DNA from 4 places in the Mixta hanseatica genome. Region 1 is predicted to be linked to each of the others. Evidence: predicted binding sites of a transcription regulator. Region 1 holds the regulator's gene; each other region holds the start of a gene.
What was found. Region 1 encodes PhoB, which activates phosphate uptake and scavenging genes when phosphate is short. Its sites were predicted from a motif close to CTGTCATAAAACTGNCNNAT; they were not measured.

Region 2: a site for PhoB is predicted at 3,206-3,225, ahead of phoA (alkaline phosphatase). Genes of this name have one in related genera too.
Region 3: a site for PhoB is predicted at 5,476-5,495, ahead of glpT (glycerol-3-phosphate transporter). Genes of this name have one in related genera too.
Region 4: a site for PhoB is predicted at 3,019-3,038, ahead of pstS (phosphate ABC transporter substrate-binding protein PstS). Genes of this name have one in related genera too.

Annotation. Positions count from the first base shown of each region.
Region 1 covers NZ_CP082904.1:1,192,324-1,199,672, reverse strand. The annotation lists gene K6958_RS05730 (PstS family phosphate ABC transporter substrate-binding protein) at 1-84, opposite strand, end outside; gene phoR (phosphate regulon sensor histidine kinase PhoR) at 97-1,416, opposite strand; gene phoB (phosphate response regulator transcription factor PhoB) at 1,431-2,120, opposite strand; gene sbcD (exonuclease subunit SbcD) at 2,356-3,585, shown strand; gene K6958_RS05710 (AAA family ATPase) at 3,582-7,256, shown strand; gene K6958_RS05705 (cell envelope integrity TolA C-terminal domain-containing protein) at 7,327-7,349, shown strand, end outside.
Region 2 covers NZ_CP082904.1:2,543,463-2,550,811, forward strand. The annotation lists gene K6958_RS12240 (MFS transporter) at 1-296, shown strand, start outside; gene K6958_RS12245 (flavin reductase family protein) at 373-936, shown strand; gene msrA (peptide-methionine (S)-S-oxide reductase MsrA) at 1,060-1,599, shown strand; gene phoA (alkaline phosphatase) at 1,717-3,126, opposite strand; tRNA gene K6958_RS12260 (tRNA-Ser) at 3,359-3,446, shown strand; gene phoH (phosphate starvation-inducible protein PhoH) at 3,567-4,355, opposite strand; gene efeB (iron uptake transporter deferrochelatase/peroxidase subunit) at 4,920-6,197, opposite strand; gene efeO (iron uptake system protein EfeO) at 6,203-7,324, opposite strand.
Region 3 covers NZ_CP082904.1:4,013,766-4,021,114, forward strand. The annotation lists gene K6958_RS19010 (dienelactone hydrolase family protein) at 1-472, shown strand, start outside; gene metE (5-methyltetrahydropteroyltriglutamate--homocysteine S-methyltransferase) at 516-2,786, opposite strand; gene metR (HTH-type transcriptional regulator MetR) at 3,018-3,941, shown strand; gene K6958_RS19025 (hypothetical protein) at 4,123-4,371, shown strand; gene K6958_RS19030 (carboxylate/amino acid/amine transporter) at 4,415-5,260, opposite strand; gene glpT (glycerol-3-phosphate transporter) at 5,630-6,985, shown strand; gene glpQ (glycerophosphodiester phosphodiesterase) at 7,012-7,349, shown strand, end outside.
Region 4 covers NZ_CP082904.1:4,267,771-4,275,119, reverse strand. The annotation lists gene pstA (phosphate ABC transporter permease PstA) at 1-804, opposite strand, end outside; gene pstC (phosphate ABC transporter permease PstC) at 801-1,763, opposite strand; gene pstS (phosphate ABC transporter substrate-binding protein PstS) at 1,870-2,913, opposite strand; gene cspG (cold shock protein CspG) at 3,255-3,467, opposite strand; gene glmS (glutamine--fructose-6-phosphate transaminase (isomerizing)) at 3,909-5,738, opposite strand; gene glmU (bifunctional UDP-N-acetylglucosamine diphosphorylase/glucosamine-1-phosphate N-acetyltransferase GlmU) at 5,847-7,217, opposite strand.

The sequences.
Region 1 (7,349 bases):
GCTGCTGAGATTTCCGGCCAGCAGCGCAGGCTTTGCCTGCAACGCGCCGGAAAACAGCAGCAGCAGCACCATGATGATTTTCATACTTTGCATCCGTCAGATTTTACGCGCCGCATTGTCCGGCAGATGCTGACTGACAATCAACCTTGTCGGCAGGATAAAGCTAAAGCAGGTCTCTTTATGCGGCTGACTGACGACCGCCAGACGCGCCCCGTGATGACTCAGCGCATGTTTAACTATCGCCAGCCCCAGCCCGCTGCCACCGGTCGCGCGCGATCGCGCCTTATCCACCCGATAAAAACGCTCGGTCAGGCGCGGTAGATGTTCCTGGGCAATGCCCGGCCCGTTATCTTTCACCGCAAACAGTGCGCCCTGTTTGCAAAACTGCCAGCTCACCTCGATATGGGTGCCTTCCGGCGTATGGTTCACCGCGTTGTACACCAGGTTAGAGATGGCGCTGCGTAGCTGCTCTTCGTTGCCGAACACTTTTAGCTGCGCATCGGTATGAAAGGTAATCTGATGGCGTCCGTTACTCAGCGTTTCCGCCTCGCGCTGCAGCAGCCGCAGCATCATCGGCACATCCACTTTCTCCGCCAGATCGATCGCGGGCGCGGCCTCAATACGCGACAGCGTCAGCAGCTGCTTCACCAGTCCATCCATTCGGCGCGTTTGCTCCTGCATGGTTTGCAGCGCCTTTTCGCGTGATTTTCCCTCCAGCACCGCATCGCTCATCATCTCCAGATAGCCCTGCAGCACCGTGAGCGGCGTACGCAGCTCATGGCTGACATTAGCGAAGAAGTTGCGCCGCGCGCCTTCCAGCTGATGCATCTGCGTCACGTCGCGCGCTACCAGCAGCCACTGCCCTTCGCTGTAAGGCATCACGCGGAATTCCATATGCAGCTGATTATTCATCACCAGCGTCAGTGGACGAACAAAATCCTGCTGACGCAGATAGCGAGAAAATTCAGGATAGCGCAGCAGATTAAGGATGTTCTGGCCGTTATCTTCCGGCCAGCGCAGGCCAAGATGCTGCTGTGCCAGGCCGTTGCACCAGAAAATGGTGCCCTCGTCGGTGGTCAGCACCACCGCGTCAGGAAGGGATTCCGCCCCGCTGCGAAACCGTTTAATCAGGTTCCCCAGTTCACGACGGCGACGACGGTTGCGCAGCTGCATCTGGTAAAGCCCGTAAAATAGCGGCTCCCAGCTCCACTGTCCGCCAGGCGGCGTCATGGTGCGGTCGGTCCACAGCCAGTGCGACAGACGCAGCAAATTCCAGAAATGCCAGCCCAGCAACAGCAGCACGGCGCACAGCAGGAACCACGGCAGATAGCCGATAAGCAGCCCGGCCAGCAGCGCAGGCAGGCAGACCAGCACCAGTTCCAGTAATAATCTCTTCCAGGAGAGGCGTTCCAGCACGGGGCAGACTCCGATCAGTAACGAGCGGAGAAACGATAACCCGTTCCACGTACGGTTTGCACCATGCGATCGTGGCCGGTCAGCTCCAGCGCTTTACGCAGCCGCCGAATATGCACATCCACCGTGCGATCCTCAACGTAAACATTGGTGCCCCAAACGTTGTTCAGCAGCTGTTCGCGGCTGTAAACGCGCTCCGGGTGCGTCATAAAAAAGTGCAGCAGTTTATATTCCGTCGGCCCCATCTCCAGCGGCGTGGTATCTGACATCACGCGATGGGAAGAGGGATCCAGGCTCAGACCCTGAATTTCGATCACATCCTCCACCGCCATCGGCGAGATGCGGCGCATCACTGCTTTAATGCGCGCCACCAGCTCTTTAGGCGAGAACGGTTTGGTGATGTAGTCATCGGCGCCCACTTCCAGGCCGCGCACCCGATCTTCTTCTTCGCCGCGCGCCGTCAGCATCATCACTGGAATGTCGCGCGTCATCGCTTCACGCTTGAGATGTTTAATAAACTGAATGCCGCTGCCGCCGGGCAACATCCAGTCAAGCAGGATCAGATCGGGCCAGGGTTCGATTAGCAGGTTGACGGCGCTGTCATAATCATCCGCCTCTATCGGCTGATAATCATTTTGCTCCAGCACGAAACACAACATTTCCCTGATGGGGGCTTCATCTTCGACAACCAGAATGCGCTTAGCCATTATTGCTCCTGCGAATGTGACTCTCTGTCACGGGGATTTGCGGCGTCATTATGCGTCAGTTTTATGACAGATTTATGAAAAATGCACGGCCCCCGTGGCGCTTTAATAACGCTTTTGTGAAGCTGTCAGAAAGCATTTTTGGCAACCAACGCGCCGCTTCTGAAATCCAGTTCCCTTCTGCGGCCTGGCTCTGGTTATAATCGCCTCCGGCGTTCTGCTATTAGCTGGGAGTTCTATGCGCATTATTCACACTTCAGACTGGCATCTCGGTCAGTTTTTCTATACCCGCAGCCGTGCCGCCGAGCATCAGGCTTTTTTTAACTGGCTGATTGAGCAGGTTGAAGCGCATCAGGTGGATGCGGTGATTGTGGCGGGCGATATCTTTGATACCGGCTCGCCGCCCAGCTATGCGCGCGAACTCTATAACCGCTTCGTGGTGGATCTGCATCGCACCGGCTGTCAGCTGATTGTGCTGGGCGGCAACCACGACTCCGTCGCCACGCTTAACGAATCACGCGAGCTGCTGGCCTGTTTGAATACCCGGGTGATTGCCGCCGCCAGCGGCGATCCTGAAGAGCAGGTGCTAACGCTGATGACCCGTCAGGGCGAGCCGGGGGCGGTGCTGTGCGCCATCCCGTTCCTGCGTCCGCGCGATATTATGCGCAGCCAGGCGGGGCAGTCCGGCGAGCAAAAGCAGATCAGCCTGCTGAACGCCATCACGCAGCACTATCAGCGCAGCTACCAACACGCCCGCGCGCTGAGCCAACGGGCAGAGAAGCCGCTGCCGGTGATCGCCACTGGCCATCTGACTACCGTCGGCGTCAGCAAGAGCGAAGCGGTGCGCGATATCTATATCGGCACGCTGGATGCCTTTCCGGCGCAGGCCTTTCCCGCCGCCGACTATATCGCGCTCGGCCATATTCATCGGGCGCAGCGCATCGCCAACAGCGAACATATCCGCTATAGCGGCTCGCCGTTGCCGCTCAGCTTTGATGAGCTGGGCAGCCAGAAAAGCGTGTTTCTGGTCAGTTTTGCCGACGGCAAGCTGGCCGGCGTTGAACCGCTGCCGGTGCCGGGTTTTCAGCCGATGCAGACCATCAAGGGCACGCTGGCGGAGATCGAACAGCAGCTGAAAGTTTTTGCCGATGCTGCTCCGCCGCGTCCGGTGTGGCTGGATATCGAAATTACCACGCAGGAATATCTGCATAACATGCAGCAGCATATCCAGGCGCTAACCGAAGGGTTGCCGGTGGAGGTGCTACTGATGCGCCGCAGCCGTGAGCAGCGCGAACGTGCGCTTGCCCGCCTGCAAAACGAAACGCTGAGCGAGCTGAAAGTAGAAGAAGTCTTTGAACGGCGACTGGAGCAGGAAGAGGAGACGGACGAGGCGCGATGCACCCGCGTGCGCCAGCTCTTTAGCGGCACGCTGGATGCGCTTTATCAGGGCGAGGAGAGCCAGCCATGAAGATTTTGTCGCTACGTTTTAAAAACATTAACTCGCTAAAGGGCGAATGGAAGATTGATTTCACGCGCGAACCCTTTGCCAGCAGCGGGCTGTTTGCCATTACCGGCCCAACCGGCGCCGGTAAAACGACTCTGCTTGATGCCATTTGCCTGGCGCTCTATCACGAAACCTCGCGCCTGGGGAAAATTTCCCAATCGCAGAATGAACTGATCAGCCGCGATACCGCCGAATGCCTCGCTGAAGTGGAATTTGAGGTGAAAGGCGAGGCCTGGCGCGCTTTCTGGAGCCAGAACCGGGCGCGTGGCGCGGTAGATGGTAATTTGCAGGCGCCGCGCGTTGAGCTGGCGCGCTGCATCGATAACGTGATTGTCGCCGACAAGGTCAAAGACAAGCTGGAGATGATCGCCCAGCTGACCGGACTCGACTTTGCCCGCTTTACCAAATCGATGATGCTGTCGCAGGGGCAGTTCGCCGCCTTCCTGAACGCCGACGTCAACGATCGCGCCGAGCTGCTGGAGGAACTGACCGGCACGGAGATTTACGGCCAGCTCTCAGCGCGTATTTATGAACAGCATAAACAGGCGCGCGTTGAACTGGATCAACTGCGGGCGCGGGCTGCCGGCATGGCGCTGCTGGATGAAACGGCGCGGCGGCAGCTGGAAAATGAACTCGCGGCGCTGGCGCAGCAGGAAAGCCTGCTGCATCAGCAGCTTAATCGCCTGCGCCTGCAACAGCAGTGGCTTAGTCAGCAGCAGCGCCTGCAGCAGGAAAAAAATCAGGCGCTTAGCGCGCAACAACAGGCGGAAAACCACTGGCAACAGGCAGAGACAGAACGCCAGCGGCTGGCGCGATCGGAACCGGCGGAGAAACTGCGCCCGTACTGGCAACAGCGCCAGCAGCTGCAACAGGATCTGGCGCAGCTTAATCAGCAAGCGCAGCAGCTTACTGCTGCCCTGCAAGAAGCAAGTGAGCAGTTACAAACTTTGCAACGCCAGCAGCAACAGGCTGAACAGGCGCACCAGCAGCTAAATACGCAGTGGCGGGAACAGGAGAGCCTGATCAACGAACAGGTGATCCCGCTCGACCATCAAATCGACACGCTGGCGCAGCAGCTTTCCCTACAGCAGCAAACGCTGCAGGAAAACCAGCTGGTGCTGCAGCAGCGCCAACAGCGTCAGCAGCAGCTAAGCCATGAGCAGCAAGCTCTGCATGCGCAGCAACAGCAAGAGCAACAGTGGCGCCGCGATCATGCCCAGGCGGCGAACTGGGGTGATCTGCTGGGCGGCTGGCGTGAACGTTTTCAGCAGCAGCTGCGGCTACAGGAGAACCTGAATGCGTTGCAGACCCGACAGCGGCAGCTACAGCTGGAGTGCGACGAACAGCAGCAGCAGCTTAGCCAGCTGACCACCCAGGCTGTCCCGCTGGAAAATGAACTGGCGCAGGCCCGCCAGCAGGCGCAGCAGGCAGAGCAAGCGCTTACTGCACTTCAGCAACAGCCGGAAAGTACGCTGCGTCACCAACTGGAGCAGCTACAGCAGCAGCGCCCGCTGCGCCAGCAGTTAGCGATCGCCTCCTCTACCCTGCGTCCGCTGAGCCAGCGCTACGCGCAGCAGCAGCAGGAGCTACAGGCGCTGGAGACACAGATCCAGCAGCAAACGCAGCAGCTGGCAGAGCGGCGCCAGGCATGGAAAGAGAAACATCAGCATCGCGTTGACCTGGAAAAACAGCTGGAGCTGGAGCAGCGGATTGTCAGCCTTGAGCAAGAGCGCGCGCGTCTGGTGGCCGGCAAGCCCTGTGCGCTGTGCGGTTCGACCGAGCATCCGGCGGTAGAACGCTACCAAACGCTGACCCTGACGGAAAATCAGCAGCGTCTGGAAGAGCTCCGTCAGCAGGAAGAGCAGTTGAAAATTGCCGGCGTCACCTGCGGCGAGCAGTTAAAGGCGTTGCAGAGCCAGCAGGCGTGGCTTAGCCAGCAGCAGCAAACGCTTAACGTTGATCTGATGCGCCAGCAGGATGAATGGCAAACGTTGCTGGCGGCGGCGAACCTGACGCTGACGCTGGAAGATGAGGCAGGCCTCAGCGCCTGGATCGACCAGCAGGAACAGCAGGAAAAAGCGCTACTGCAACAGCAACAGCAACAGGAGCAGGCTGCACGCCGGGTACAGCAGGCGAAAGAGGCGCTGGCGGCCTGTCAGCAGCGCTGGCAGCAGCAGCAGCAGGCGCAGCAGTTGGCGGAACAGCAGCTGCGCTACAGCCAGCAACAGCGCCAGGAGACGGATCAACAGGCTCAGCAGCTGATGGCGCAGCGGCAACAGTTTACGGAAGGCCTGACGCAGGAGCTGGCGCAGTACCAGCTTACGCTGCCGCAACCGCAGGCACAGCAGGCCTGGCTGGAGGCGCGTCAAAATGAATGGCGGCGCTGGCAAAAAAGCGAGCAAGTGCTTACCGATATAGCGACGCGCCTTGCCGCCTGCGATACCGCCCTACAGGCGACTAATGAAGAGCTGGCGCAGCTGACGCAGCAGAAACGGCATGCTGACGCCCTGATAGCGTCGCAGCAGCAGCAGCTGGCCGCGCTGCGTCAACAGCGTCAGCGTCTGCTGGGCGACAGCACGGTTGCGGAGGTGCGTCAGCAGTGGCAGCAGCGTCTGGCGCAGGCGGAAACTGCGGCGCGTGAACAGCAGCAGCGCTGGCAGCAAAGTCAGGACCGGCTAAATACTCTGACCGGACAGCATAATTCTCTGGCGCAGCAGCATCAGGACGCCCAAAAGCGCTATGACGAACGACTGACGCAGTTTAATCAGGCGCTGAAGGAGAGTCACTTTAGCGATGAGGCGGCTTTCCGCGCCGCGCTGCTGGATGAACAGGAGGCGCTGGCGCTACGCGAGCGCTGTCAGCAGCTGGAAGCGCAGCGTCAGCAGGCAGGCGTATTGGCTCTGCGCGCAGAGCAGAGTCTGGCGCAGCATCAGCGTGAACGCCCTGAGGAGCTGCAGGTTACGCTGCCGGAGCTGGAAAGCGCGCTGGAAGCGCAGCAGCAACGCCTGCATGACAATGTGCGGCAACAGGGGCAGCTTCGCCAGCAACTGGAAAGCGATAATGCCCAGCGTCAGCAACAGCAGAGTTTGCTACAGCAAATCGAGGATAATGCCCAGCAGGTTGAAGACTGGGGCTACCTGAATCAGTTGATCGGCTCCAGCAGCGGCGACAAATTCCGGCGTTTTGCCCAGGGCCTGACGCTGGATCACCTGGTATGGCTGGCGAATCAGCAGCTTGATCGGCTGCATGGCCGTTACCTGTTGCAGCGTAAGTCAAGCGATACGCTGGAGCTGCAGGTCATGGACACCTGGCAGGCCGATGCGAAACGGGATACGCGTACGCTGTCAGGCGGCGAAAGCTTCCTGGTCAGTCTGGCGCTGGCGCTGGCGCTTTCAGATCTGGTCAGTCACAAAACCCGTATCGAATCGCTATTCCTTGATGAGGGCTTCGGCACGCTTGATGCCGATACGCTGGATACCGCGCTCGACGCGCTGGATGCGTTAAACGCCAGCGGTAAAACCATCGGCGTAATCAGCCACGTCGAGGCGATGAAAGAACGCATCCCGGTACAGATAAAGGTGCGCAAGGTTAACGGCCTTGGCTACAGCCGTCTGGACCGGTCATTTTCAGTCTGATGCGCCTGTTGCCGGCGCGGCGCACATGTTACCGTGCGCTGCGCAACTCATCAGCCCGTAAGGAAAAAGTATGTCGGTTTTTCGCCTTGTTCC
Region 2 (7,349 bases), 1.4 Mb from region 1:
TTGTTATGCCGCTGCTGTCGCCGCCGGTCCAGCTGGCGGTGATTGTGATTAGCGCGGTAGGCTTTGATTTGGGTTTACAGGCCACGCTGATTGCTCACCAGTCGCTGGTTTATGGACTGGATCCGGCTGCCCGCAGCCGCCTGAACGCGGTAATGTTTACGGTGATATTTATTGGCATGGCCAGCGGTTCTATCCTCGGCAGTCAGGCCTTAGCGTTAGCGGGCTGGACCGGCGTAGTGGTGTTGGCCACGCTGGCATCTGCGGGCGGCCTGATACTGCGTCTGCGCAGCCGATAATGCGTTGCCTGTGGCTGGTGCCTCAGGCGTCAGCCGCTACACTGAGAGAAGAGTCTCTTTCACCAGTGGAGGCAGTATGGCTGTTTACGATAAGCAAAATTTTCCCGTAGAAAAGGTGCGCAAATATCTGGAGCCGGGACCGGTGGTTCTGGTGACATCTAGCTGGGAAAACCAGAGCGATATTATGACGCTTGGCTGGCATACCATTCTGGAATTTTCTCCTTCGCTGCTGGGTTGCATGATCGCCAGCATGAACGTGAGCCACGATTTCATCCGCAACAGCGGCGAATGTGTGATTAATGTGCCCACCCATGAATTGATCGATCAGGTGGTTACTATCGGTAACAGCCATGGCGATGAGGTGGATAAATTTACGGTTAATTGCCTTAGCGCTGAGCCGGGTAGCGTAGTTAAAGCGCCGCTGATTGCCGAATGTTTCGCCAGTTTTGAATGCCGCCTGTACGACGGCGCGCTAGTGGATAATTATAACTTTTTTATCTTTGAAGTGGTGAAGGCGCACGTCGATCAGCAGGTCACTTCTCCTGCCACGCTGCACTATACCGGTGAGGGCCTGTTCCGCGTAATGGGCGAGCAAACCAGCGATCAGCATCGGAAATTTAAGCCAGAGATGCTGATTTAACATGAAAAATTTTCCTGTTAGGCGGTTAGCTGAACAGAAAGAGCGGCGCGAATTGCCGGTGAATAGCAGATTATGCGAGGATGACTGGCTTAGCGTCACGACCCAATCTGGAGAAGTAAAAGAATGGCAATTGAATATGCGGTAATTGCAGGCGGATGTTTCTGGTGTACTGAAGCGGTGTTCAAGGACATTATCGGCGTTGAATCCGTAGAAAGCGGCTATACCGGCGGTACGCGCCCTAACCCCACCTATGAGCAGGTATGCAGCGGCGCGACCGGTCATGCTGAAGCCATCCGCATCGGTTTCGATCCGGAAAAAGTCAGCTTTGGCGATCTGCTGGACATCAGCTTTGTTACGCACGATCCAACCCAGTTGAACCGTCAGGGCAACGATATTGGCACCCAGTATCGCTCGGCGATTTTCCCGGCGAATGCTGAACAGGAAGCGGAAGCCAAAGCGGCGATCGCACGCGCGCAGCAGGATTACAACGACCCGATCGTGACCACTATCGAGCCGCTGACAGAGTTTTATCCGGCGGAAGATTATCACCAGGATTACTGGGAGGGCGCGGGTCAGCGCAACGGCTACTGCATGGCGGTGATCCCGCCGAAGCTGCAGAAGCTGCGTAAAAGTTTTGCTAACCGCGTGAAGTCATCTTCATAAGCGGTAATAAAGAAAGCGTCCCGCGCCGTTCAGGCTGCGGGACGCTGCATCAAAAAGTTTTGTATCTTTACGAGCGGCTCGACTTCCCGAGAAAATTATCCCCTTACCCCTCGTCTTTTATTTTTTCAGCCCCAGCGCATCGTGAATAGTAAAGAACAGATCGGTCTGGTCAGTCAGGCCAACGACATTAGCCGCATGCGGGCCCCAGGCAGCGATACGCAGCTGTGTACCGGTGTGCTCCTGCGACTCTCCTTCCGAATTGCCGTAGCTGACGGTCATTACCGCGCCATCTTTAGTATTCAGCGCCTGCGTCAGACCCGGCGCTTTGGTACCGTTTTCAACGATCTGGCTGGAATGTGCATGGTCGGCGGTCACGATGACCAGCGTGTTGCCATCTTTACGGGCGAACTCCAGCGCCTTTTGTACCGCCTCGTCTAAATCCACGGTTTCGCCGATTTGTCCGCAGGGATTAGCTGCGTGATCCTGTTTATCGATCGAGGCCCCTTCCACCTGCAGGAAAAAGCCCTGTTTATTGCTGCTCAGTAGGCTGATGGCCTTATCGGTCATTTGCGCCAGCGTCGGCGTACTGGCAGGACGCTGCGCATTCGCTTCACAGGTGACGGCGGGCTTATCGATATTACCGTGATAGCTGGCTTTCGGCCCCTGCCAACGCACCGGCATGTTGCCTTCACTAAACAGGCCCAGCAGCGGTTTTTGCTGGTTGGCTACGTTGACCGCATTAAGCGTTTGCAGATCGCTCACCAGCTGATAGCCGCGCGCTTCAGCCTGTTCACGCAGCGTTTTGCCCTGATAATCGCCCGCTTTAGCCACTTCGCTAAAGGTTTTCGCACCGCCGCCCAGCGTAACATCGGCACGTGTCACCAGTAACTGTTCAGCGATCGATCCTCTGCCGCCCTTTTCCAGCGCATTGCTGGCGCAGAGTTCGCTGGTTTTTACCGGGCCGTAGCATTTGCGCGAGGTGACGTGAGAGATTTGCGCCGCAGGCGTGGCATCTTCCAGCTCAGCGGTAGAGACATTACCGGTGGCTTTGCCCGCTGCTTTCGCCAGTTCCAGCAGGGTGACATGATCTTTACCGTTAACGTCAACGCCAAGCGCACCGTTATAAGTTTTTACGCCAGTGGACCAGGCAGTTGCCGAGGCGGCCGAGTCGGTAACGTAGTTAGGTTTATGCGTCTCTTTATCCAGCGAGTAGTGAGTGTATTGTCCGGTCAGCGGTAGCGCATCGATTCCTTTAAAAAAGCCGCCCGCGCCCATGGCATAGTTGCGCGCCAGGGTGATTTCCGAGTCGCCCATGCCGTCGCCGATCAGCAAAATAACGTTTTTCGCCGGCGCATTGCTTAACGATGCCCTTAGCGCTGCGGTTTGGTCACCGCTAAAACGGCGCGCGCCGCCCTGCTGGGTGATGTCGCCTGAGGCGGCACGAGAGAGCGTCGCCATCTCTGCCATGGCGTTGCCAGCGATCAGGGTTGCCAGCAGCGAGAGCGCTAATAAGGGCTGTTTTTTCATTTACTTAATCCTTGGTAAATTTTTATTGCGAGGTGTGTAAAGAAGCGTAAGTCAGGAAGATGTCGTTTTTCTTACGCTGCGATGTCGTTTTTATGACAGCCCTGATGAAAGGAAGAAATTGTATAAGCCTTAAGCGGTGGTAACGAAAGGGAAAAATAGTGCTTGATTCTGTAATAACAACTCCCTATAGTAGCGCCCCGTTGCCACCCAGAGCGGTGTCAACAGACAATACGGTGAGGTGTCCGAGTGGCTGAAGGAGCACGCCTGGAAAGTGTGTATACGGCAACGTATCGGGGGTTCGAATCCCCCTCTCACCGCCATATTCTATGAAAGAGCCTGAGCGAAAGTTCAGGCTTTTTTGTCTGCATAACGCCCTACACCTTTCAGGTATAAAAAAGCCCGGACTTGCGTCCGGGCTTGGGCTACAGCTACTCACTCAATCAACTATAAGCATGCAGCGCGCGCTGACAGAGCGCGGAACGCACGCAATCCTCTTTTTCAAACCGCACCAGGCTAACCATTTCATCTTCGACAAAACGGTTAAGCGCGTCGGCGAGGCCTGATGTCACACCCGCTGGCAAATCGCATTGGGTAATATCGCCATTCACGATAACCGTGACGTTCTCGCCCAGACGGGTTAAAAACATTTTCATTTGTGCCGCGGTGACGTTTTGCGCTTCATCGAGGATCACTACGGCGTTTTCGAAGGTACGCCCGCGCATATAGGCAAAGGGAGCGATCTCTACCTTGCCGATTTCCGGACGCAGACAATATTGCATAAAGGAAGAACCGAGACGTTTAACCAGAACGTCGTAGACCGGGCGGAAATAAGGTGCAAACTTCTCAGAAATATCGCCGGGCAAAAAGCCCAGGTCTTCGTCCGCCTGCAGCACCGGTCGGGTCACGATAATCCTGTCGACATCCTTGTTAATCAGGGCTTCTGCTGCTTTTGCAGCGCTGATCCAGGTTTTACCGCAACCCGCTTCGCCGGTAGCGAAGATCAGCTGTTTTGTCTCTATGGCGTTAAGATAGTGCGCCTGAGCTTCATTACGCGCTTCAATCGGTGAACGATCGCGTGAATCACACGCCATACCGATGGCATCCAGGCCGCCCATATGCACCAGCGAGGTGACCGATTCTTCTTCACGCTGCCGATGGCTACGTGAATCGCTACGAAGCACTCGACGCGCTTCACGACGCGCTTTGATCACTGCTTTCTGTCTTCCCATAGTGGCACCTTACAGTTGGTTTCATTTCCCGCACCGGAGTCTCTCTGGTGCGATTACGTGAACGCTTTAGAGGGTGGCTTCCTTCAGAGCCTTACAAGCCATTGAATGAGCATACGCCGCAGGCATACGCCGGAAATCATAAAAGGAATGTGTTAAGCCGAGAGGATTGAAAAAAGAAGAAAATAGCCAGGAGAAAGAAAAACTCTCGCGAAAAAACGTGCGATGTTTTTTATTTGAAACGGGCTGTCCATTACAGGACTTTTCCATTCGCATTCTCCATCGAGGAAGCTGAACATGACAGACTACCGACCTGTATAAAGTGCAACAGATTCTTCTATTTTTGCAACAGCAATTTCACCTGAATGAATAAAAAACAATCACTCAATGGGCAAATAAAAAGAAACCCTTTTATTTTTACTTAAAATACAGAGGGATAAAAAAAGAAAATAAATCTGAGATTATTCAGAAATTCCATAATCGCCTATGGAAGGCATGCGCCAGCAGAAAAAATTGCAAAAAAAACGCCTCCCGCCATTTATAACCGGGCGGGAAAGCGACTGTTAATCAAGCCTCAAGTAATGACTGCGCCAGATAATGTTGATTATTTGCCACGCCGGGCAGAACAAAGAAATAGCCGCCCCCCACGGGTTTGATATATTCTTCCAGCGCTTCACCGTTGAGCCGCCTTTGTACCGCTAAAAATCCTTTTTCCAAATCGTGTTGATAACAAACGAACAGCAGCCCCATATCCAGCTGACCGGCAGAGGTGACGCCAGCGGAATAACTGTAGCCGCGACGCAGCATCAGGCTGCTTTGTGTTTCCGGCGTGCGCGGATTGGCCAGACGGATATGGGCATCAAGCGGAATGATTTTTCCCTGGGGGTCCTGCGTGTAGTCTGGCTCGTCGCGCTCGTTTTTCATCCCCAGCGGCGCGCCGCTCAGCTTTTCACGCCCAAAAATAGTTTGCTGCTCGCCCAACGGCGTACGATCCCAAAATTCAACGTGAAACTGAATAATACGCACCGCCTGATAGCTGCCGCCCACCGCCCAGGCAGGTTCCTGCTGATCTTTTGTGACCCAGAGGATCGCATCCATCAGCGCCTGATTTGCCGTATTCGGATTGGCGGTGCCATCTTTGAAACCCAGCAGGTTGATGGGCGTTTCTTTGCCTTTGCTGCGCGCCGCATGGTCGGAAATAAACCCTTCGCGCCGCCAGCGGATTGCCAGTAAATCAGGCGTATGTTTGATGATATCGCGCAGCGCATGGATGACGGTATCGTTGGTATTGGCGCAAATCTGTAGCAGCAGATCGCCATGGCAGCTTTCGGCATCTAACGCGTCGTTGGGAAAGCGCGTCATGGTTTGCAGTTTCGCAGGCTTCAGCGCCGTCAGGCCGTAGCGCTCGTCAAACAGCGCCTCCCCTACCGAAACGGTTACCGTCAAATTATCGGGCCAGATATGTTCGCCGAGGATGCCTGAATCCAGCGGCGGCAGCTGCGGATTGCTGACCGGCGGCGCGTTGCCGCCGCCGGTGAGAAAAGCGATGCGCTCAGTGAGTAGTTTAAACAGCCGCACCAGCTCGTTTTTATCATCCGCCAGCACATCAAAAGCCACCAGCATCATTGCCGCCTGCTGCGGCGTGGTGATCCCTGCCTGATGCGCGCCATAAAACGGCTGGCGCTCTTCCCGGGCGCTGGGAGAGAGCGCGCCAGGCGAGAAGCTTTTTGCTGCCGCGCCGCTGATTGGGCAACTGCTGCCCACCACAGCGGCGCCGCTCAGCAGACCGAGACCTTTTAACAAGCGGCGCCGTGAAGGCATCGCCGCGTCGGTCATCTTTTTCATCCTGATTAATCCAGTCCCAGCGTACCGCGCAACAGCGCCAAATCTTCCGCCAGCGTAGTGATCGGCCCTTTCAGCCGGTTGCGGTCGGTAATGGTCAGTTTCTCATACGAGGCGAACCCATCCTGGGTATGGTATTTAGACAGAATGGCATCAACTTTTTTGAAGTTGTTATCCACTTTGCCGAGCAGTTGCGGATTAGCCTTTTCCAGCTGCGGGCGCAGCAGGTTGACAATTTTCTGCGCGCCATCAACGTTGGCCTGAAAATCCCACAGATCGGTACGGCTATAGCGATCTTCTTCGCCGGAAATTTTGCTGGCCGCCACTTCTTCAATCAGCCCGGCCGCGCCGCCTACTACCTTGCCCGGCGGGAAAGCCAGTTCATTAATACGTTTCTGCAGCTCCAGCGTATCCTGATAGAGGCGATCGGCATAGGTGTTCATCCCATCGCTGCTGCGATCGCCAAATAGCGCTTTCTCCAGACGGTGGAAGCCGGTGAATTTAGGATCTGCCGCTTTTTGTTCGTAATCATCTTCGCGCGCATCAATGCTGCCATCCAGATCGGAGAAAAGCTCGGCAATGGGTTCGATACGCTCATAGTGCTGGCGGGCTGGCGCATAAAGCGACTGCGCTTTTTTCACATCGCCCGCTTTGACCGCATCGGTAAAGGCTTTGGTGCCGCTGACCAGCTGCGCCACTTCGCCAACCACCCAGGTTTTATATTCGGCAATCGCGTCGCTAAGCTGCGCCAGCTCCGCCTGTTTGCCGTTATTTTGCGTGTCGCCGGCCGCCTTAACGATCAGTTTACCTTTCGGATTGCTGAGCAGCCCGCAGGTCATTTCATATTCGCCGGGCTGGAGAGTAGCGGTCAGTTTTTGCGTGAAGCCTGGCGCGATGTTTTCGCGCTCTTCCACTACCATGACTCCCTTCAGGATTTCCCATTCCAGCCCTTTCTGACTGTTATTGCGGATAATAAACTGAGTTTTCCCGGCGTTAACGGTGAGCGCCATCGGCTCACACTGTTTATCGTTCACGCTGACGTTAACCTGTGGCACCTCAGCCGCGCCGGAAAGCGCTGAATACGTCAGAAGTGAAGCCAGCAAGGCTTTGCGGCGAGAGAAAATGGTCATCAATAGTGTCCCTGTTAAAGTCATA
Region 3 (7,349 bases), 1.5 Mb from region 1:
TGATGCGCAGGTGTTGGCGGATCTCGATCATGTCGCCAACTGGGCGGCGAAACATGGCGGCGATATGCGCAATATGGCGATTACCGGCTTTTGCTGGGGCGGCCGTATTGTCTGGCTGTATGCGGCGCATAATCCGCAGCTGAAAGCGGGGGTCGCCTGGTATGGCCGTCTGGTTGGCGAAAAAACCATGAAACAACCGAAGCATCCAATCGATATTGCCGTTGATCTGAATGCGCCGGTACTGGGTCTGTACGGGGCGAAAGATGACGGTATCCCGCTGGAAAGCGTTGATTCGATGCGGCAGGCGCTGCATGCGGCTAACGCCACGGCGGAAATTATCGTGTATCCGGAAGCGGGACATGCGTTTAACGCCGATTATCGTCCAGGCTATCACGAAGAGTCCGCCAAAGATGGCTGGCAACGGATGCTGGCCTGGTTCCATCAGTATGGCGTGAAGCCTGCCGGCGAATAAAAAAAGGGGCGCGCAGCGCCCCTTTCATCAGGTTCAGGCGAAATCAGAGGCTTTCCGCACGCAGTTTCTGTGCCGCCTGCACCATGTTCGCCAGCGCCAGGCGCGTTTCGGTCCAGCCGCGTGTTTTCAGGCCGCAGTCCGGGTTCACCCACAAACGCTCTACCGGAATACGCTTCGCGGCTTTACGCAACAGCGCTTCCATCCATTCCACATCAGGCACGTTTGGCGAGTGAATGTCATACACGCCCGGGCCGATTTCATTTGGATATTCAAACTCCTCAAAAGATTCCAGCAGTTCCATATCGGAGCGTGACGTTTCGATGGTTATCACATCGGCATCCAGCGCGGCGATAGAATCCATGATGTCGTTAAACTCGCAGTAACACATATGGGTATGGATCTGGGTATCGTCCCGCGCAATCGCGGCGTTAAGACGGAACGCATCCACCGCCCAGGTCAGATAGGCGGCCCAGTCCGATTTACGCAGCGGCAACCCTTCACGCAGTGCCGGCTCATCAATCTGGATGATGCCAATACCTGCTTTTTCCAGATCCTCCACTTCGTCACGCAGCGCCAGGGCGATCTGTTTGGCGATGGTTTCACGTGAAACATCTTCACGTGGGAAGGACCAGCAGAGAATCGTCACCGGGCCGGTCAGCATGCCTTTTACCGGCTTGCTGGTCAGCGACTGCGCATACTTCGCCCACTCAACGGTGATCGGTTGCGGGCGGCTGACATCGCCGATAATGACCGGCGGCTTCACGCAGCGAGAACCGTAGCTCTGTACCCAGCCGTTTTGGGTAAAGACAAAGCCATCCAGATGCTCGCCGAAATATTCCACCATGTCGTTACGCTCGGCTTCGCCGTGCACCAGTACATCCAGGCCCAGACGCTCCTGCTCTGCGATGGCCTGCTTAATATGTTCAGCAATGCCGGTACGGTAGTGATTACCGTCGAGGCGGCCCTGTTTGAAATCAAGGCGCAGACCACGAATCTCGGTGGTTTGCGGGAAAGAGCCGATGGTGGTAGTTGGCCACGCCGGCAGCTGAAAACGCTGGCGCTGTGCTTTAGCGCGCTCGGCGTAGCTGCTTTTACGTTCGCTATCCTGCGCGTTAATCGCCGCCAGTCGCTGCGCTACCGCCGCGTTATGTACCCGGGAAGAGTTACGACGCGCGCGGATCGGGGCGCTCCAGGCCTCCAGCGAAGCAGCATCATTGTTGTTCAGCGCCTGAGCCAGCAGTGCCAGCTCACCGCATTTCTGTAGCGCAAAAGAGAACCAGCTTTTCACTTCCTCATCCAGGCGGGTTTCGCTATTGAGATCGATCGGGCTGTGCAGCAGCGAGCAGGAAGAGCCAATCCACAACTGCTGACGTTGACTGACCAGTGGCTGCAGGCGTTCGAACCAGCTGCTCAGATCGGCGCGCCAGACGTTACGACCGTTAATCACGCCCACAGAAAGCAGCCATGAGGCTGGGATTTGCTGGTTCAGGCTGGCGATATCATCTTTGCCATGAACCAGATCAACATGCAGGCCCTGCACCGGCAGTTCACGAATGGTATTGATGTTCTGACCAATGCTGTCAAAGTAGGTCGTTAACAGCAGCTTGCTGTGCCCTTGCAGCGCCTCGTAGGCCGGTTTAAACGCATCCAGCCACGCCTGCGGCAGCTCCAGCACCAGCGCCGGCTCATCAATCTGTACCCATTCGATGTCGCGCTTCGCCAGCTCAGCCAATACTTGCTGATACACCGGCAGGATATCGTTCAGCAACGTCAGGCGATCGAACTGCTCGCCTTTCACTTTACCCAGCCACAGGTAAGTGACTGGGCCCAGCAGAACCGGCTTCACTTTATGGCCCAGCGCCAGCGCCTCGTCCACTTCATCCAGCAGCTGCGTCCAGCTCAGGCGGAACTGCTGCCCTTTGCTGAATTCCGGCACCATGTAGTGATAATTGGTGTTAAACCATTTGGTCATTTCAGCGGCGGCGGCAGGTTCGCCGGTCGGCGCGCGGCCACGGCCGATACGGAACAGCGTATCCAGATCCACTGAGCCGTCGCTATTCTGATGGCGCGCCGGCACATTGCCCAGCAGCAGGCTGGTGGTCAGAACGTGATCGTACCAGGCGAAATCGCCTACCGGCACCCGATCCACGCCCGCTTCTTTTTGCTGCTGCCAGTGTCGGGCGCGCAGCTCGCGGCCTACTTCCAGCAGATCTTGCTGGCTGCTGTTGCCGGCCCAGTAGCTTTCCTGCGCTTTTTTCAGTTCACGGCGCAGGCCGACACGAGGAAAGCCGAGCGTATGATTCAAAATGGTCATGCTGTTTCTCCATTAAAGCTTAATGAGTGGCGGTATCGGCACAGTCAGTTTAGGTACGACCAGCGCAACAACCGGGGCGCGGTGCCGTTTCTCGGGTTATAAACCCTGCCCGAACGTAAAATGACGGGCCGATCGGGATGTTTAGCCGTCCAGATGTTTACACCGCTATAATCTGCAGGTACTGTATATTCCTCAAGCGCAAATTGTTCATTGTCGTTATGAAGGACTCTCATGATCGAAATCAGGCACCTGCGAACGCTGCAGGCTCTCAGGAATAGCGGCTCTCTGGCCGCGGCGGCGGCGCAGCTTCATCAGACGCAGTCGGCGTTATCTCATCAATTCAGCGATCTGGAGCAGCGCCTCGGTTTCCGCCTGTTTGTGCGAAAAAGTCAGCCGCTGCGCTTTACGCCGCAGGGTGAGATTCTGTTGCAGCTGGCGGAACAGGTGCTGCCGCAGATCCAGCAGGCGCTGCAGGCCTGCCATGAGCCGCATCAGGCCACGTTGCGTATCGCCATTGAATGCCACAGCTGTATTCAGTGGCTGACGCCGGCGCTGGATACCTTCCGGCAGAGCTGGCCGCAGGTGATAATGGACTTTAAATCGGGCGTTACCTTTGATCCGCAGCCTGCCCTGCAGCAGGGCGAACTGGACGTGGTACTGACGTCAGATATCCTGCCGCGCAGCGGGCTACACTATTCGCCCATGTTTGATTTTGAGGTTCGTCTGGTACTGGCGCCGGATCATCCGCTGGCGAAGGTCACCACTATTACGCCGGAAGATTTAGCCCATGAAGTGTTGATGATTTATCCGGTACAGCGTCAGCGGCTGGATATCTGGCGTCATTTTTTACAGCCTGCAGGCGTTAGCCCAGCGCTGAAAAGCGTGGATAACACGCTGCTGCTGGTACAGATGGTGGCGGCGCATATGGGCATTGCCGCCCTGCCGCACTGGGTGGTGGAAAATTTTGAACGTCAGGGATTAATTACCACGAAAACGCTGGGCGCCGGTTTATGGAGCCGCCTCTACGCAGCGGTCAGGGATGGTGAACAGCGGCAGCCGGTAATTGACGGCTTTATTCGCTCAGCGCGTCAGCACGCCTGCCAGCATCTGCCGTTTGTGCGGGATGCCTCGCGCAACGCGTTGCCAACAGGATAAATTTTCATTCCGGCGGGTCGTTTATTTTGCCCGCCTTCCCTGAATATTGTGTCATTTTTAGGCGGCAGATTAATTAAAAACTGACGCTTAGTGAATTGACCCTCCCTCCTCAGAAGCATAATTTTCCCCCGGGGAGAAGCCAATTCCCCTATACGGAAATAGCAACCAAGAGGGATTTATAATGAGAGAATTATCAATCACAGAAGTGCAGGCCGTCAGCGGCGCGGGCCGGGTGCAGGATAAGTTAACCGAGGCTTATGGCTGGTTCTTTTCGCATGCGGCTAATACGCTGAACAACCTGTTTGATCTGGGTTATGACAAGGAAGCTGCTCAGAAAAAAGGCGAGGAATTTGGTAGCCAACTGGGTAAAGCCATTGAGGTTAAATTCGCTAACTTCCTTGAACGCATCCAGAATTACGTTACGGGTTGATAAAAAGAATACCGGCGTGAAAGCGCACGCCGGTATTGTTAAATTAGCGCACCCAGCGCCGATGAATCCACAAAGAGGCGACAATTAATCCGCCGCCGATAATAAAGGGCGGCCAGTCTGGCTGCTCCTGCCAGATAGCCAGGTTAACCAATAGCCCCGCCGGAACATGCATATTATTCATAATGCCCAGCGTGCCGGCATCGACCTGCGTCGCGCCGTAATTCCACATAAAATAACCCAGCCCGGATGCAGCGATACCCAGCCAGATCAGAATGCCCCACTGCAGATGCGTGGTAGGTAATTTTTGCGGATTGCCCCAGAGAAACCATGCAATTATCGCTATCAGCACGGCGCCCATATAGAACCAGGAGAAAGCGGTATGCTGCGGCATCGGGCGCGTTTCCTGCAGGCGCTTATAGCCCACCATCCCGATGGCAAAACAGATATTCGCCAGCTGTACCAGAATCAATCCCGTCCAGAAATGATCGCTCAGTTGGTCATAGCGGATGATTGCGGCGCCCAGCACCGCTAACAGCGCGCTAAACAGGTAGCCCATACGCACGCCTCGTCCGCTGAGCAGATCGTAGATCAAGGTGACATAGAGCGGTGTCATGACGGTGAACAGCAGGAATTCCGGCACGGTCAAATAGAGATAAGCTTCAAAGCTCAACAGATACATGACGCCCAGTTGCATCATGCCGACCAGCATATAAAGCAGCAGCGTGGAAGCACGGTAACCGCGCCAGCGCAGGAAAGGCAGAAATACCAGCGCCGCCAGCACCAGACGTACCAGCACGGAAAATACGCTGTCTACCTGCCCCGCCAGATAAACCCCAATCAGGCTGAACGAAAAGGCCCACAGAATGGTGGTGATTATGAGTAACGCCACATTACGCATCCAATAGTTAAACAGAGCGCTATTGTAACGGAATGCGCCCGCCTGGTAGCGACTATCTGGTTGACATCTGGTGGATTTGTCAGCACCTTGTCGTTTCCGTGTTACAGGATGCGCGAAAGCGAAAAGCCGTCCCGATCAATTTAATGGCGTTTTTTAACCATCCGGCGCGGGTAAAAACACGGTTTTGTGACGAGCTTTGCAACGCTTTGTCATAAAACTGTAACATTTGCGCTCTGCTTCACAGACCCTCTTTGCACCAGCCCCTATTCTTTGCGCGAAATGGAACATCCGTTAGTCAAAAATCGCTTTTCGCTCATTCTGTGGGCGCTTTAAACCATTTTGTGTCTCTGGAGACCTTTTATGCTTAGCATTTTTAAGCCAGCACCTCACCAAGCTCCTGTCGCTGCGGATCGCACCGATCCGCTTTATCGCCGTCTGCGCTGGCAGATTTTTATCGGCATCTTTTTTGGTTATGCCGCTTATTACCTGGTGCGTAAGAACTTTGCGCTGGCGATGCCTTATCTGGTGGAACAGGGATTTTCACGCGGCGATCTCGGCTTTGCCCTGTCCGGTATTTCTATCGCCTATGGCTTTTCAAAATTTATTATGGGCTCGATATCCGATCGCTCCAATCCACGCTTTTTCCTGCCTGCCGGGCTGATTTTAGCCGCGCTGGTGATGTTGGTTATGGGGTTCGTTCCCTGGGCGACCTCCAGCATTCTGGTGATGTTCGCGCTGCTGTTTCTCTGCGGCTGGTTTCAGGGCATGGGCTGGCCGCCGTGCGGACGGACAATGGTGCACTGGTGGTCGCAAAAAGAGCGCGGCGGCATCGTTTCCGTCTGGAACTGCGCGCATAACGTTGGCGGCGGCATCCCTCCTCTGCTGTTTTTGCTGGGTATGGCATGGTTTAACAACTGGAAAGCGGCGCTTTATATGCCCGCCTTTGCCGCCATCATTGTTGCGCTGATCGCGTTTGCTCTGATGCGCGACACGCCGCAGTCGTGTGGTTTGCCACCGATTGAAGCGTACAAAAATGATTATCCGCCTGACTACAGCGAACAGCACGAACAGGAGCTAACAGCCAAACAGATATTTATGCAGTACATTCTGCCGAACAAACTGCTGTGGTATATCGCACTGGCCAACGTTTTTGTTTACCTGCTGCGCTACGGCATTCTCGACTGGTCACCGACTTATCTGAAAGAGGTGAAGCACTTCGCGCTGGATAAATCGTCCTGGACCTACTTTCTGTATGAATATGCCGGTATCCCCGGCACCCTGCTGTGCGGCTGGATGTCGGATAAAGTGTTTAAAGGCAACCGCGGCGCAACCGGCGTATTCTTTATGGTGCTGGTGACCATCGCCACGGTGGTTTACTGGCTTAACCCGGTCGGCAATCCCGGTATTGATATGGCCTGTATGATCGTCATCGGCTTTTTGATCTATGGTCCGGTGATGCTGATTGGGCTACACGCGCTGGAGCTGGCGCCGAAGAAAGCCGCCGGCACCGCAGCGGGTTTTACCGGCCTGTTTGGTTATCTTGGCGGTTCGGTCGCGGCCAGCGCTATCGTTGGCTATACCGTTGACTTTTTCGGTTGGGACGGCGGCTTCCTGATTATGATCGGCGGCTGTGTGCTGGCGGTAATCCTGCTGCTGCTCACCATGTTCAGTGAAAACAAGCACAAGCAACAGCTGCAACAAGAGGGCAACCGATGAAAATAAAACTGTTGCTGGCAGCGCTGATGCTGACCGGGGCCTGCGGCGCTGGCGCGCAAAACCATGACAAGCTGGTTATCGCGCATCGCGGCGCCAGCGGCTACCTTCCTGAACATACGCTGCCCGCCAAGGCGATGGCTTATGCGCAGGGCGCGGATTTTCTTGAGCAGGATCTGGTGCTCACCAAAGACGATCGGCTGGTGGTACTGCACGATCACTATCTCGATCGCGTGACCGATGTCGCCGATCGTTTCCCGCAGCGCGCGCGTAAAGATGGCCGCTTCTACGCGATCGATTTCACGCTGGCGGAGATTCGCAGCCTGAATTTTACCGAAGGCTTTACGCTAAAAGGTGGCAAAAAGGT
Region 4 (7,349 bases), 1.2 Mb from region 1:
GGCCAGGCTCTGCCATTCCGCAAAGGGACTCATGGCGAACTTAAAGATGGTGACCGGCAGGTTAGCCAGCGGCTGCATCATGTCGGTACTCCAGAACTGGTTCGACAATGAAGTAAACAGCAGCGGGGCGGTTTCCCCGGCAATACGCGCGACGGCCAGCAACACCCCGGTGATAATGCCGGAAATCGAAGCCTTCAGCGTAATGGCGGAGATCATCTTCCACTTGGGCGTACCCAGCGCGTAAGCCGCTTCGCGCAGACTATCCGGCACCAGTTTCATCATGTTTTCCGTGGTGCGGATCACGATCGGTATTTGCAGCAGCGCCAGCGCGATAACCCCAGCCCAGCCGGAGAAGTGCTGCATCTGCGCTACCACGATGGTGTAAACGAACAGCCCGACCACAATCGACGGCGCCGACAACAGAATATCGTTAATAAAGCGAATCACCTCCGCCAGCCAGGATTTACGGCCATATTCCGCCAAATAAATCCCCGCCATAATACCCAGCGGCGTACCAAACAGCGTGGCCCACAGGATTAACAGGCCGCTGCCTGCGATGGCGTTCGCCAGCCCGCCGCCAGCGGTATTCGGCGGCGGCGTCATTTCGGTAAACAGCGCCAGCGAGAAGCCATCGATGCCGCGGGTAATGGTGGTAAACAGGATCCATACCAGCCAGAACAGGCCGAACGCCATGGTAAGCAGCGATAACGTCAGCGCAATTTTGTTGCGCATGCTGCGTCGCGCCTGCATCTTACGGCGCGACGCCTGTAGCTCGGTACGAGCATGTAAATCCAGCGTGGTCATGAGCGCGCCCCTTCATTTTTCGTCAGCCGTAAAATCATCAGCTTGGAAATCGCCAGTACGATAAAGGTGATGACAAACAGAATCAGCCCCAACTCCATCAGCGCGGCAACATGCACGCCTGATTCCGCTTCGGCAAATTCATTAGCCAGCGCGGAAGTAATACTGTTGCCCGGCATATAGAGCGACACGCTGTCGAGCTGGTAGGTGTTACCGATAATAAAGGTTACCGCCATGGTTTCACCCAGTGCGCGTCCCAGACCCAGCATAATGCCGCCGATCACGCCGTTTTTGGTAAACGGCAGGACGATGCGCCAGATCACTTCCCAGGTGGTACAGCCGATGCCATAGGCGGACTCTTTCATCATCACCGGCGTCTGTTCGAAAACATCGCGCATTACCGACGCGATGTAAGGAATAATCATAATCGCAAGGATTACGCCAGCAGCCAGGATGCCGATGCCGAACGCCGGACCTTCAAACAGGGCGCCGACAAACGGAATAGTGGAAAGTACGTTACCGACCGGCGTCTGGAAGTATTCCGCAAACAGCGGCGCAAAAACGAAAAGCCCCCACATGCCGTAAACGATACTGGGGATGGCCGCCAACAGCTCAATCGCCACGCCCAATGGACGACGCAGCCAGCCTGGCGCCAGTTCGGTTAAAAACAGCGCGATACCAAAGCTGACCGGCACGGCAATCAACAGGGCGATAATAGAGGTAACGACCGTACCGTAAATCGGTACCAGCGCGCCAAAGTTCTCATTCGGCGCATCCCACTCTTTATTCCACAGGAAAGAGAAACCGAATTTCTCAATACTGGGCCAGGAGGAGATAAGCAGAGAGATAATGATGCCGCCAAGCAACAAAAGCACAATCAGCGCAGCCAGCTTAACCAGCGCACCGAAAATAATGTCACCTTGTTTTCCTGGGGCCTTAAAGGTCGGCCTGGATTCAGCCATAAAAGTCTCGATAGAAGAAATTCACAGGGGCGGCATTCAGCCGCCCGGATACTGCGGGTCGGCCTTCAGCCGACCCCTGCGACGGTGCAGGCACCGTTAAAGCCGGTTACTGGTAAAGCGCTTTGCCAGAACTGTCTTTGATCTGCGCTTTCCAGTCTGAGCGAATCTGCTCGACGACTGAATCAGGCAGCGTTGCGTAGTCCAGGCTGGTGGCAGTTTTGTCGCCGTCTTTATACGCCCAGTCAAAGAACTTCAGCACTTCAGCGCCTTTTTCCGCGTTAGCCTGATCTTTGTACATCAGAATGAACGTGGTGGTGGTGATCGGCCAGGCATCTTTGCCTTTCTGATTGGTCAGATCCTGAGCGTAGCTTTTGCTCCAGTCCGCCCCTTTCGCTGCGTTGCTGAAGGTTTCTTCAGTTGGAGAAACCGGCTGTCCATCGGCATCGATCAGCTTGGTGTAGCTCAGCTTGTTCTGTTTAGCGTACGCGTACTCCACATAGCCGATGGAGCCTGGCAGACGTTGTACGAAAGCGGCAATGCCGTCGTTGCCTTTACCGCCAAGGCCGGTAGGCCAGTTAACCGTGTTGCCTTTGCCGACTTTTTCGCTCCACTCCTGGTTCACTTTGGCCAAATAGCTGGTGAAGACAAAGGAAGTACCGGAACCATCCGCGCGGCGTACCACAGCGATATTGGTTTCTGGCAGCTTAAGGCCCGGATTCAGTTTAGCGATGGCCGGGTCGTTCCACTTTTTGATTTTGCCGAGGTAAATATCACCTACGGTCTGCCCGTCCAGCGTCAGCTGGCCAGACTGAATGCCCGGCAGGTTTACCGCCAGCACCACGCCGCCAATCACGGTAGGAAACTGGAACAGGCCATTTTTTTGCAGATCTTCATCTTTCATTGGCGCATCGGACGCACCAAAATCAACTGTTTTCGCGATTATCTGTTTAACGCCGCCAGAGGAGCCAATGCCCTGGTAGTTAATTTTGCTGCCGGTCGCTTGCTGATAATCCGCTGCCCACTTGGCATAAACCGGAGCCGGGAAGGTGCCGCCTGCGCCAGTCAGATCGGTAGCTGCGAAAGCAGAAACCGCGCTCAGCGAAAGGGTGGCGGCAACAAGTTTGGCTACGGTGCTACGCATCAGTGTCATATTCCCTCCAGGGGAGTAAAGGTCAGGGTGTATGCCGTTGTAGTAAGGATTAGTATTGCTGCAGGAGGGAAAATAGGACAGTTTGGTGACAGCGAGATGTACGTAATATGACAGTTTTGTGACGCAGGAAAAATGAACGGCGCGACACCCTTTACCCTGGCAAAACAGATTTGCCATACTTAACCATTGCGGAAAAGGCATCAGAAGAAATTATCGTGATTTCCTTATCAATCATGAAAAACAAAAAACCCGCTCAAGGCGGGTTTTTTATCACTAACACTTAACTGCTCAGGCTGTTGCCTTCATCGCTATCGTAAGGGCTAGCGAGCTGTTATCAACGCTTACAGCGCGACAACATTGGCCGCTGCAGGGCCTTTAGCACCGTTCTCGATAGAGAACTCAACTTTCTGACCTTCGTCTAAGGTTTTGAAATCGTTGCTCTGGATTGCAGAGAAATGTACGAATACATCTTTGCTGCCGTCTTGAGGAGTGATAAAGCCGAAACCTTTCTCAGCGTTGAACCATTTTACTAAACCAGTCATTTTGTTAGACATTGATAATTCCTTGATTGTTTTTTGAGCCACTCTTGGTGACGAATAGGTCTGCTTTGCAGATTTTTACTTATGGGGCACTTAGGAGGAGCTCACGAGGAAGGGTATCAATAGATAACGCTTGAACTGAGGACTGCTTTACTAAAACTGCTTACATAAGGTCTGTGTTTCAAACCGATGTCGCTATACTATCCTGGGTCCGATCCCCATTGCAAGCTTTAACTTCATTAATATTAAAATGTCGATCGATAGCGCCGCCAACCGCATCCCACAGTGGAAATATAACAGAGCGATTAAACAAAGGTAACGGCGTTTAGCCGCCGCCAGCTTTGCGTATAAAAAAATCCGGCATGCTTTTAACAGCATTACCGGATTTTTCACGTTAGGGTTTGTCCCGTTACGCTAAAGCAGCCGCACCTGCGGCCGCTTTAGGCAACACGCGCCTTATTCCACAGTAACCGATTTTGCCAGGTTACGCGGCTGGTCCACGTCGGTGCCTTTGATTAGCGCCACGTGATAAGAGAGCAACTGCAACGGCACGGTATAGAAGATCGGGGCGATAACTTCCTCTACATGCGGCAAAGAAATGATCTTCATCCCTTCGCTGTCGTTAAAGCCCGCATCCCGATCGGCAAACACATACAGCAGGCCGCCACGTGCGCGCACTTCTTCGATGTTGGATTTCAGTTTTTCCAGCAGTTCGTTGTTCGGCGCGACGACGATAACCGGCATATCGGCATCGATCAGCGCCAGCGGACCGTGTTTTAGCTCGCCAGCAGCGTAGGCTTCCGCATGAATATAAGAGATCTCTTTCAGCTTCAGCGCGCCTTCCATTGCAATGGGATACTGATCGCCACGCCCGAGGAACAGAGCGTGATGCTTATCGGAGAAATCCTCCGCCAATGCTTCAATCAGCTTGTCCTGCGCCAGCATCTGCTCAATGCGGCTCGGCAACGCCTGCAGCGCATGGACGATATCATGCTCAACCTGCGCATCCACGCCTTTCAGACGGCCAATCTTCGCCACCAGCATCAGCAATACCGTCAGCTGAGTGGTAAATGCCTTGGTGGAGGCCACACCGATCTCCGTTCCGGCTTTAGTCATCAGCGCCAGATCGGATTCACGCACCAGAGAAGAACCCGCGACGTTACAAATAGCCAACGAGCCGAGGTAACCCAGCTCTTTTGACAAACGCAGCGCGGCCAGCGTATCCGCCGTTTCACCCGACTGAGACAGGGTAATCAACAGGCTGTTTTTACGGACCGCCGATTTGCGATAACGAAACTCAGAGGCGATTTCCACATCGCAGGGCAGGTTAGCCAACGATTCGAACCAGTAACGCGCCACCATGCCAGAGTTGTAGGAGGTGCCGCAGGCGATGATCTGAATATGTTCAACCTGGCTCAGCAGGTCATTAGCGTTCGCCCCCAGTTCAGAAAGATCGACTTCGCCATGGCTAAAACGCCCGCTCAGGGTGTTTTTAATCGCGTTAGGCTGCTCGTAGATCTCTTTCTGCATGTAATGACGGTAGCCGCCTTTGTCGCCGGCATCATACTGCACGGTAGATTCGATTTCGCTGCGCTTGACGGAATTACCGGCGCGGTCAACGATAGTGATTTCCCGACGCGTAACCTCGGCGATATCGCCTTCTTCCAGATAGATAAAGCGGCGAGTTACCGGCAGCAAAGCCAGCTGATCGGAAGCGATAAAGTTTTCACCGACGCCACAGCCGATAACCAGCGGGCTACCTGAACGGGCGGCCACCAGCAGAGACGGATCGCGGCTATCCATAATTACCATACCGTACGCGCCGCGCAGCTGAGGAATCACGCGTAGTACCACTTCGCGCAGGCTGCCGCCCTGTTTCTGTTCCCAGTGCACCAAATGCGCCACAACTTCCGTATCGGTTTCCGAAACGAAGTGATAACCGCGTTCGATCATCAGTTCACGCAGCGGCTCATGGTTTTCAATGATGCCGTTATGCACAATAACGATATGTTCAGAAATGTGCGGGTGCGCATTCACTTCGGACGGCTCGCCGTGCGTCGCCCAACGGGTATGTGCAATACCGGTGCCGCCAATTAATGGATGCTGCTCGGCAGCCTCCGCCAGCTTCTGTACTTTACCTACGCGACGCAGGCGCGTGACGTGCCCTTGTCGATCCACTACCGCTAAACCCGCGGAGTCATAGCCGCGATACTCCAGACGACGCAAGCCTTCCAGCAGTATCTCTGCGATATCACGTTGCGCGACTGCGCCAACAATTCCACACATAGTTCTATTCCTGACTCATGGCGCTGATGCGCCCAGCGTTGTCATCTGACCTGATATACCAGCGTTGCTGGTTTCCCCGAGCCTTGTAGAGAGTGGGGAGTTATTGTTTTATTTTTTCTTCACCGGGCGTTGCCAGCCCGATTTTTGAATCTGTTCTTTACGGTTATAAACCAGCTCGCCAGCGGTCACGTCCTGCATAATGGTGGTGCCAGCGGCAATCGTCGCGCCGCTCGCGACCATTACCGGCGCCACCAGCTGCGTATCGGAACCGATAAATACATCGTCGCCGATAATGGTTTTTGATTTATTGGCGCCGTCGTAGTTGCAGGTAATGGTGCCGGCGCCGATATTTACGCCAGAGCCGATCTCGGCATCGCCCAGATAGCTAAGGTGACCTGCCTTCGAGCCTTTGCCCAGTCTGGCTTTTTTCATTTCTACAAAGTTGCCGACGTGTGCGGCTTCACCCAGCTGACTGCCGGGACGCAGGCGCGCAAACGGGCCAACGGTACAGGCGACCTCCAGCTCAGCATCTTCAATTACGCTGTATGGGCTGATTTCACACCCGTCGCCGATAACGCTGTTTTTGATCACGCAGCCCGTGCCGATCTTAACGTTATTGCCCAGCTTTACCTGGCCTTCCAGGATCACGTTACTATCGATCTCCACATCACGGCCGTGCTGCAGCTCGCCGCGCAGATCGAAGCGCGCCGGATCGCGCAGCATTACGCCGGCCAGCAGCAGCTTTTCTGCCTGCTCGGTCTGATAAATACGTTCCAGCGTCGCCAGCTGCAGGCGGTTATTGACGCCTTCCGTTTCGCTAATGCGTGACGGCTGAACGGTAGCGATATGTCGTCCTTCCGCCGAGGCCAGCGCGATAATATCGGTAATGTAGTATTCGCCCTGCGCATTGTTGTTGGTGAGCTGGCTTAACCAACGTTTCAGGTCGCCGCCGTTCGCCACCAGAATGCCGGTATTAATCTCACGAATCGTCAGTTGCTCCGGCGAGGCATCTTTTTGCTCAACGATGCCGGTCACCGCACCGTTTTCACGTACGATACGTCCATAGCCGGTGGGGTTATCAAGCGTCACGGTTAACAGGCCAATTCCGCCTGTCGGCTTCGCTGCGCACAGCCGCGCCAGCGTATCAACGGTGATTAACGGCACGTCGCCGTACAGCATCAAGATATCTTCGTCATCGGCAAAGAAAGGAGCAGCCTGCTGCATCGCGTGTCCGGTTCCTAACTGCTCAGCCTGCAGCACCCAATTCAGCGCATCGTCGCTCAGCGTGGCCTTCAGCCGATCGCCGCCGTGACCGTAAACCAGATTGATTGCGCGCGCGCCGACACCTTTAGCGGCATCGATAACGTGTTGAACCATGGGTTTTCCTGCCAGGGTATGCAGGACTTTAGGAAGATCGGAATACATGCGTGTTCCCTTGCCGGCAGCAAGGATCACCACACTCATTGCGCTGTTAGACATAGCCATCCTGATAGAATTTTTACAGAGGAAAGTTAAACGGTTTCGCCCTGAGATTACTACATTTTTCTCCTGGCGAAATTAACCGGCTTTCCAATTATAACCACGCCCAAGAATGCACCGCCGTAGAGGATA